3 regions of the Lysinibacillus sp. FSL K6-0102 genome follow, and region 1 is predicted to be linked to each of the others. Evidence: riboswitches for the same ligand, from Rfam matches in the RefSeq annotation. Region 1 holds a riboswitch; each other region holds the start of a gene.

Region 1 (3,286 bases):
TCGTCAGGAACAGGACGAGTTAAATAAGCTAATTGCAAAGCTAGAGGGGATTCTACAAAGTGAAGCTAAGCTAGTGCGTGTTATTAAACAAGAGTTACTAGATATTAAGAAACGCTTTACAGAGCCTCGTCGCTCGAAGATTGAGCAAGAAATTGAAGAAATCAAAATTACATTGGATGTCCTTGTGCCAAGTGAAGAGGTTGTCGTGACAGTAACGAAGGATGGTTATATTAAACGTACATCCATACGTTCTCATGCCGCTTCAAACGGGCAAGATTTTGCCATGAAGGATTCGGATTATTTATTGTATGAAGCAAATTTAAATACACAGCACCATCTACTGCTTTTCACAAATCGAGGCAATTATATTTATCAGCCTGTTCATGAGCTGCCTGATATACGCTGGAAGGATCTCGGCCAGCATATTTCAAGTATTGTACCAACAGGGGAAGATGAATCGATTATTGCGGTTTATGGTTTCGAAACCTTTGACCAGCCAAATACGTATGTTTTCACAGCCACAAAAGATGGCCAAATTAAGCGCTCACCACTCGCAGACTATGCGGTAACGCGTTATTCAAAGCCAATTAAAACGATGAATGTCAAGGCTGGTGATGCGATGATCTATGCATCATTTGTGACTGATGACGTGGAGCTGATGCTCACAACGGATACAGCCTATGCGATTCGTTTCCCAATGGAGGAACTACCTGTGACAGGTGTGAAAACAGGTGGTGTGAAAGGGATCACACTAAAAGATGGAGAAGCCTTAGTTGGAGTCAATGTATTACAGCCTGATGTTACCCAATATGTAGTGATTGTGACACAGCGTGGGGCCGTGAAAAAAATGAATGTCGCTGAAGTTGAAGTAGCAAGTCGTGCAAAACGTGGACTAAAAGTATTAACAGAGTTAAAAGCAAACCCTCACCGAATTGTGGCAGTTGTTCAAGCAACAGACGAGGAGCAGGTTGTGATTGAAACTGAAAAAGGTGTTCAAGAGATGATTGACGTACAAGCATTGTCTCGTGCGGATCGCCATTCCAATGGTTCATTTAAAGTGGATATTGCAACAGATGGAGCAATTTCTCATGTTGTAACAGCCAAAAAAGAACAGAAACCAAGCTAAATGCATGCCCAGTCTCTAAGGAGTACTGGGCTTTAAGCTCTATTCCAAAATAGCACCTTGTCATTTAAGTGAAACTATGGGTATAATAATCATCGAAAAGTTCATAGCGAAAGAATGTAGGGGGGCTAGTAATTGCTAGCTGAGATTGTGTCCGATAGACGCTGACCCTTTGAACCTGATTTGGCTCGTACCAGCGTAGGGAACATCTATTCAAAAAGCAAAGTTTTGAAGATTGATTGCAATACGTCTGGGAGGAATCCTAGGCGTTTTTTTATGTTTTCAAGCAACAGCTTGCCAACATTGTATACGCTTTCTTCTGGTGACAACATTCATTCATGAACACTTTCATATTACAAACTGGGAGGCTTTCGCATGAAAAAATGGTTTTTTATTTTATTGGCAGCACTATTGACATTAGTAGGCTGTAGTGACAAGGATGACAAGCAGGCTGCAGACAAGCTGAAAAAGGTGTCTGTGGTACTGGATTGGACGCCGAATACAAATCATACAGGACTATATGTTGCCAAAAAACTCGGTTATTTTGAGGAACAGGGTTTAGATGTTGATATTATTATGCCTGGTGAGGCGGGCGCAGATCAGCTTGTTGCTTCTGGAAAGGCGGATTTTGGCGTGAGCTATCAGGAAGGCATAACACAGGCACGAGTCCAGGATGTGCCGCTGGTCTCCATCGCAGCAATTATACAGCATAATACATCTGGCTTTGCTTCTATTGCTTCAAAGAGCATTACATCGCCAAAGGATTTTGAAGGTAAAACCTATGGTGGTTGGGGCGCGCCATTAGAGCAAGCCGTTTTACAATCACTCATGCAAAAAGAAAAGGCAGATATTAATAAGCTAGATATCGTCAATGCAGGGGATTTAGATTTCTTCACAATGATGGAAAAAGATATAGATTTTGCTTGGATTTATTATGCATGGACTGGGATTGAGGCTGAGCTGCGTGGGGAAAAGATTAATATGCTATATCTTACAGATTATAGTGATCAATTGGATTATTATACGCCAGTTTTAGCTACAAATGAAAAAATGATACAGGACAACCCGAATGTAGTCAAAGCCTTTGTGGCAGCTGCATCGAAGGGCTATGAATACGCAATTGAAAACCCAAGTGAAGCGGCTGATATTTTAATCGAAGCGGCCCCTGATTTAGATAAAGCGTTAGTGCATAAAAGTCAGGAATGGCTGGCTGATAAATATCAGGATGATGCCAAGCAATGGGGAGAGCAAAAGCTTTCTGTGTGGGAAAATTACGCGAAATGGATGTCAAGCAATCAAGTACTAGAGGGCGAATTTGATGCGAAAAAAGCCTTTACTAATGATTTCTTACCTAAAAAGGAGGCCAAATAAGATGGCAAATTCATTAATCAGTGTACAAATCATTCCGAAGACAGAGAAATATGAAGATGTTATACCATATGTCGATGCAGCAATTGCGGTGATCGATGCTTCTGGGGTGAAATATGAGGTACATCCATTGGAAACAACGATGGAGGGTGAGCTTTCAACATTGCTCCAAATCATTGAAAAAATGAATGAGAAAATGATTGAACTTGGTGCCATTAATGTCATTACACAAGTGAAAATTTTATATCAGCCAACGGGTATTACGATGGATACATTAACGGAGAAATATCAGTAATGAAACGTGCATTACAGAAGGGAAGGACGATAATTTTTATTGCCTTCCTCTTGTTCATATGGGAACTAATCGTGCGGTTTGCTGAAGTTCCTCATTGGTTAGTTCCCACACCAAGTAGTATTTTGTCAGAAGCCATCCAGTCGTATCAAACCTTTCTACCACATGCATTCGCTACAGTACAATTAGCTCTACTAGGTTTGGCCATTGGCATCGCTTGTGGGCTAACGGTGGCAATAGTGTTGCATCGATTTACATTTATTCGAGAACTGTTTTATCCAATTCTTATTATGTCGCAGAATGTTCCTATTCTAGTCTTGGCACCGCTCCTTATTATTTGGTTTGGCTTTGGCTTATTACCGAAGCTTATCATTATCTGTCTTGTGTGCTTTTTCCCGATTGTCATTGCAGCGATGGATGGATTTAGACAAACAGCTCCAGAATTAAAGCATTATTTTGCCATGGTTGGTGCTACAAGGGCACAAACCTTTTGGAAGCTGGAA
Region 2 (3,286 bases), 950 kb from region 1:
TACTTTAATGACCTCACTATTTAATGGCTCACCAGCTGATACGGCTTGGCGAATGGCACTTAGATCATATTCATGTAAATTTTCAAGCGCTGCCATAAAACGATATTCAGTTGGTGTACAGCATAGTACATTAATTTTGAATTTCTCAAGCAATGCTAGATAAGAAGCTGCATCGAATTTACCTTTGTAGACAAATGCAGTAGCACCACTACCTAAAGTAGCTAGAAACGGACTCCATATCCATTTTTGCCATCCTGGTGCTGCAGTTGCCCAAACAATATCATTTTCTTGTACACCCAACCAATGTGGTGCTGTTGTTCGTAAATGTGCATAGCCCCAACTATGCGTATGCACTGCTGCTTTGGGATTTCCTGTTGTTCCACTTGTATAGGCTAAAAATGCATTGTCTGTGCTTTTTGTTGGGATAGGATTTATGTAGATTGTAGGTTGATTATGCATTTTTTCAAGTATGTTCTGCCAAGGTTTGTGCGCATTTCCTATGACAAATTGCAGTAAGCCTTGTAAATTTCCTACTTGATCAAACTGTTCGATATAGGGTTCAAATGCAATAACTGCTTTAGCATTTGCATGATGAATTCGATACTCAATATCCTTTGTTCTTAACATTTCAGAACTTGGAATAATGGTTAAACCCGCTTTCAATGCAGCAATATATACAATATATGCTTCCACAGAGCGTGGGACCATCACTAAAATGACATCACCTTTCTTTAAACCTTGCTTGGTGAATACATGTGCTACTTGATTTGCTTTTTCCAATAAATGTGCATATGTAATACATTGGATGTCTTGGTTTTCTTCATAAATGATTAAAGCATTTTTGGCTGCATCCTGAGCATATTTTTCAATTTCCTCTACTATGTTATACCATTCTGGTGCAACTAAATCTTGTCTTTTCATGGCAATTGCCCCCTTTTGTTATGACACATTATAAAACTCTTTTTTCAGCATTTTCAATGGTTTGTGCTTAATTTCGGTAAAGTCATGACAACTATCATACCCTCCTATATGGCATCGGTCACATTTTATCTATAGGAAAACTTGCTATTGAATACAAATGAAAAGTATGGTACATTTTGGTCAACTAAAAGCAAGATTGCAGGGGGACTCGTAAGAGTTGAGAAGGTAAAACCTGACCCTTTGAACCTGTTAGTTAATACTGACGTAGGGAGCAATAAACATCGTTTTCAGATGAAAGGCTCTTTTCGTGCATTTTTACACAAAAAGAGCCTTTTTTGCATGCTTACGTCCATCCCTAAAGGAGGACTACAATGATTTTTCAAACAATTCGTCAACAGCAACCACTTATCCATTGTATAACCAATTATGTAGTGGCAAATTTTCAAGCAAATGGTTTATTAGCGATAGGTGCTTCACCAGTAATGGCCGATGACTACCAAGAGGTAGAGGAGATGGTGGCCATTGCTCAAGCATTATTAATTAATATTGGAACACTTAATGATCGCACAAAAAGTGCCATGTTATTAGCAGGTGAAAAAGCCAATAAACTTGGTATTCCTGTTATTTTAGATCCTGTCGGAGTTGGAGCCACAACTTATCGTAAGGAAACCGTAAGATACTTACTTGAAAACATACACTTTGCCGTGATTCGCTGTAATCTCGGCGAGCTAGCAGCAATAGTTGGTGTAAATTGGCAACAAAAGGGTGTAGATAGTGGTCATGGCACTATCGCTACGGAATTAGAAGCCACATCATTGGCTCAACGCTATCAATGCATTGTTATTGTCACAGGAGAACGCGATTTTATAACTGATGGCAAGCATAGCCAATGGATCGCTGGTGGTCATCCACAAATGACGGAAGTAACGGGTACAGGTTGTTTACTTAGCGCAATTTGTGGCGCAGCCTATAGTGTAAGCCATAATCCTTACCAACAATTAACAGAAACACTTACTTACTATAAAAAAGCAGGTGTACTGGCATCCGCATTTACTGCAGACATTGGTGATTTTCAAATAGCCTTACTCAATGCTATACATCGCTTATCAAAGGATGGTGCAGCTTCATGCATATTGTAACAACAATCGCTGGCTCAGATAGTGGTGGAGGCGCGGGTATACAGGCTGATTTAAAAACATTTCAGGAATTAGAAGTGTTCGGTACTTCTGTTATTACTGCTCTAACTGCTCAAAATACTTTGGGTGTAACAGGTGTTTGCCCTATTGACGTTTCCTTTATAAAAAAACAATTAGAGGCCTTAGTAGAAGATTTTCCAATCGCTGCGATTAAAACAGGAATGCTTTATTCCTCAGAAATTATCAAAGCAATTGCACACCAGATCAGGGAGCTAAACATTCCACTGATTGTTGATCCGGTGATGATTGCAAAAGGTGGGGAAAGCCTATTACAGCAAGAAGCTATCGATGCCTTACGCTCAACTTTATTACCACTTGCTACGGTTGTTACGCCCAATATACCCGAGGCAGAGACACTTACTGGGAGATCTATTCATCATTTTGAAGATATGAAAGAAGTAGCTCAAAGCTTGTTACAGCTAGGTGTACAATGTGTCATCATTAAAGGTGGTCATATAGCAGATCCACTTTATGCCATTGATTATGTATTTTGCAAAAATGGACGTTCTTTTTCTTTGCAGTCTCCACGAATCCAAACAAAAAATACGCATGGTACTGGATGTACATTTTCCGCAGCACTTACTGCTTTTCTTGGACAAGGATTTGCTCTGGAAAATGCCATTATGGAAGCTAAAAAATATATCCAATTAGCTATTATGTTTAATTTATCGATTGGAAATGGTCATGGACCCACTAATCATTTTGCTTATCAACAGTATAAGGAAGGCTGTGAGGTGATTATTCATGAAACGTGAGGATTTGGAGCTTTATTTTATTATGGGTACGAGCAATGTTCCTCCTCAAGAACAACCTATCTATATCCTAGAAAAAGCCTTGCAAGCAGGCATTACAATGTTTCAATTTCGTGAAAAAGGTCCTCACGCGTTAACTGGACTTGCCTATGAACAATTTGCACGCCAATGCCAAAAACTATGTCATCACTATCATGTGCCCTTTATCATTAATGACGATGTTGATCTAGCGATACGACTAGGAGCTGATGGTGTTCATATCGGACAAGATGATTTACCTGTAAGTGTAGCACGTAAAAGAATCGGGAACATGATTCTTGGTGTATCTGTCCATTGCGAGGAAGAATTGCAAATAGCTATTAACCATCAAGCTGATTATGTTGGTATCGGTCCAATCTTTCCAACATCCTCTAAAAG
Region 3 (3,286 bases), 2.4 Mb from region 1:
CGCTATACTACAAAAGAAATTTCGCTTTAATTTAAAAGCATTGTCTCAGCTTATTACATATTGCTTTATGCCAGCAGCTGTTTTTGTAAATTTATATGAAACACATGTGGAATTAACTGTACTGGGAGAGGTCGGATTATTTATTGTACTCTTTATCGGTAGTCAAATGATACTCAGTCACTTTATGGCAAAAGGGTTAGGTTTAGCTAGAACAGAGGCAGCTGTCTTTAAAAATAGTGTTGTGCTCATTAACTCGGGTAATTACGGTATTCCAGTGGCTCAAATGATATTTGCCACGCAACCTATTGGAGTAGCCATTCAGGTCATGCTCGTAATCTTTCAAAATATGACTACGTATACATATGGTTTATACAATTTAATTTCTTCTACAAAGTCAGGTATGACAATCATCAAGGATTTCTTTAAAATGCCTATTATTCATGCGCTGATTATAGGTGTCGCTATGAATTATTTTGATATCGGTATTCCACAGTTTATCAAAATACCAGTAGAACATGTGGCAGATGGATTTATTGCTGTGGCTCTAATTACTTTAGGTGCGCAATTATCACAACTAGAGATGAAATCAATGTTTAATAAAACCGTCTTTATCAGCTGTTTTACGCGACTAATTATTGGACCATCTGTTGCATTGGCCATTATTTATATATTGGGATTAGATGGAGTCGTCGCACAATCACTGTTTATAGCTAGTGCCTTTCCAACATCCCGCAATAGTTCTAGTCTAGCATTGGAATATGATGTAGAATCAGCAACAGCCGCGCAAGCTGTTTTATTTTCAACCATTGTAAGCTGTATAACTGTAACCATTGTGATCTATTTTGCAGAAGTATTATTTACCTAGCAAGATAAAAAATAACTTCCATCTCTTAGTATTATCTGCTACACTAGCATCAAACTAAATAGTATTAACTAGGGGAGTCTGATGAGTCAGGCTGAGAGGGAAACGCTACGAAGTTTCTTGACCCTTTGGACCTGATCTGGCTCATACCAGCGTGGGAAAGTTAAGAAGCTATTGCAGAGTATGCAATCAATAGACCTTTACATTCGTGGCCGGATCCAAATAATTATTTTGGATTCGGCCTTTATTTTTTGGATTGTTGGGGTGAGCTAGAATCGGTCCTTATATCAAAATAAATTTAAGGGAGAGAAGTAGCTCATGTCAGCAATTAGTGAAAAGAATATTACCATTATGTCCAGCTTTGAAGGAAGCAAAAAAGTATATGTGGAAGGATCACGCCCAGATATTCTAGTACCTATGCGAGAAATTGCATTAAGTCCGACAACAGGCAGTTTTGGAAATGAAGAAAATGCTCCTATTCGAGTATATGATACAAGTGGGCCCTATACAGATCCAGCCTACCAAGTAGATATTACGAAAGGTTTACCTGCCTTACGAAATGCATGGATTCAAGAGCGAGGGGATGTAGAAGCATATGAGGGACGCTCCATTAAACCGGAGGATAATGGCTTTCGTCATGTTGATGACCCGCGTATTCAAGAAAATGTCTTCCCGGAGTTGGCGAGAAAGCCTTTGCGTGCTAAAAAAGGTAAAAATGTGACACAGCTTCACTATGCACGAAAGGGAATTATAACGCCTGAAATGGAGTTTGTAGCGATTCGTGAAAATATGGATCCTGAATTTGTACGTTCAGAAATTGCAGCTGGGCGTGCTATAATGCCTTCTAATATTAATCACCCTGAGGCAGAGCCAATGATTATTGGGCGTAATTTTCATGTAAAGATCAATGCGAATATCGGGAATTCTGCTGTATCTTCTTCCATTGCAGAAGAAGTTGAGAAAATGACCTGGGCAACTCGATGGGGCGCAGATAATATTATGGATTTATCGACTGGTAAACATATTCATACAACTAGAGAATGGATTATTCGAAATGCTGCAGTGCCAGTGGGAACAGTGCCAATTTATCAGGCTTTAGAAAAGGTAAATGGTGTAGCAGAGGATTTAACGTGGGAGGTTTATCGTGATACTCTCATAGAACAAGCTGAGCAGGGTGTGGATTACTTCACCATTCATGCAGGTGTCCTTTTACGCTATGTACCACTAACAGCAAATCGTGTGACAGGTATTGTATCTCGAGGTGGCTCTATCATGGCACAGTGGTGTTTATATCATCATCAAGAGAATTTCCTGTATACACACTTTGAGGAAATCTGTGAAATTATGAAAGCCTATGATGTTGCTTTTTCCTTAGGTGATGGTTTACGCCCAGGCTCAATTGCAGATGCCAATGATGAGGCACAATTTGCAGAGCTTGAAACACTAGGCGAGCTAACACAGATTGCTTGGCAGCATGATGTTCAGGTAATGGTTGAGGGACCAGGTCATGTACCAATGCATCTGATTAAAGAAAACATGGACAAGCAATTAGAGGTTTGTAAGGAAGCGCCCTTCTATACATTAGGACCACTCACAACAGATATTGCTCCAGGTTATGACCACATTACATCAGCCATTGGGGCAGCCATGATTGGCTGGTTTGGTACAGCGATGCTTTGTTATGTGACACCGAAAGAGCATCTTGGTTTACCGAATCGCGAGGACGTTCGTGTGGGCGTTATCACTTATAAAATTGCTGCACATGCTGCTGATTTAGCAAAAGGTCATCCAGGTGCACAACAACGAGACGATGCACTGTCTAAAGCGCGCTTTGAGTTCCGTTGGCGTGATCAATTCAATCTGTCACTAGATCCCGAGCGTGCAGTGGAATATCATGATGAGACACTGCCAGCAGAGGGAGCAAAAACAGCACACTTTTGTTCTATGTGTGGGCCTAAATTCTGTAGCATGAGAATTTCACAGGATATTCGTAATTATGCGAAAGATAAGGATTTGAATACGACTGAAGCGATCCATCAAGGTATGAAAGAAAAGGCTGAGGAGTTTAAAAAAGCAGGCAGTCAAATTTACCAATAATGAAAGAAAAGGCTTATGTCAAAAAAATAGACATAGGCCTTTTCTTAATCAAAAAACTCCATGTGAATAGTGGATTCACATGGAGTGAAAGTTGGATTTGGATATCAATAATAAAGTGGAATATTAAACGTTTGTTGGTTGTTTTACATATGGATTTGTAAGGTCCATACCTTCTAAGGAAAGACCCATCGCTTTAGCGACACCTTCACCATATGCTGGGTCAGCTAGATAGCAGTGAAGGATGTGACGGCGTTTGATGAATTCTTCAACAGAAGCCATATCGTTCGCGGTATTTTCAAATAAGCGTTGCTGCTCTTCCGAAGTCAA

Evidence for each region. A riboswitch is a leader RNA that binds a small molecule or an ion and turns the genes downstream of it on or off. The one in region 1 is predicted to bind thiamine pyrophosphate.
Region 2: linked by a shared signal. The riboswitch ahead of thiM (hydroxyethylthiazole kinase) and the one ahead of NYE73_RS13415 (ABC transporter substrate-binding protein) in region 1 are both predicted to bind thiamine pyrophosphate.
Region 3: linked by a shared signal. The riboswitch ahead of thiC (phosphomethylpyrimidine synthase ThiC) and the one ahead of NYE73_RS13415 (ABC transporter substrate-binding protein) in region 1 are both predicted to bind thiamine pyrophosphate.

Annotation. Positions count from the first base shown of each region.
Region 1 is NZ_JBBOPH010000001.1:2,646,451-2,649,736, reverse strand. Features, by position in the region: gene parC (DNA topoisomerase IV subunit A) at 1-1,126, shown strand, start outside; TPP riboswitch at 1,235-1,345, shown strand; gene NYE73_RS13415 (ABC transporter substrate-binding protein) at 1,499-2,494, shown strand; gene NYE73_RS13410 (thiamine-binding protein) at 2,496-2,786, shown strand; gene NYE73_RS13405 (ABC transporter permease) at 2,786-3,286, shown strand, end outside.
Region 2 is NZ_JBBOPH010000001.1:3,592,582-3,595,867, forward strand. Features, by position in the region: gene mbcS (acyl-CoA synthetase MbcS) at 1-921, opposite strand, end outside; TPP riboswitch at 1,112-1,209, shown strand; gene thiM (hydroxyethylthiazole kinase) at 1,293-2,060, shown strand; gene thiD (bifunctional hydroxymethylpyrimidine kinase/phosphomethylpyrimidine kinase) at 2,048-2,872, shown strand; gene thiE (thiamine phosphate synthase) at 2,862-3,286, shown strand, end outside.
Region 3 is NZ_JBBOPH010000001.1:243,775-247,060, forward strand. Features, by position in the region: gene NYE73_RS01175 (AEC family transporter) at 1-865, shown strand, start outside; TPP riboswitch at 926-1,040, shown strand; gene thiC (phosphomethylpyrimidine synthase ThiC) at 1,181-2,959, shown strand; gene NYE73_RS01185 (catalase) at 3,083-3,286, opposite strand, start outside.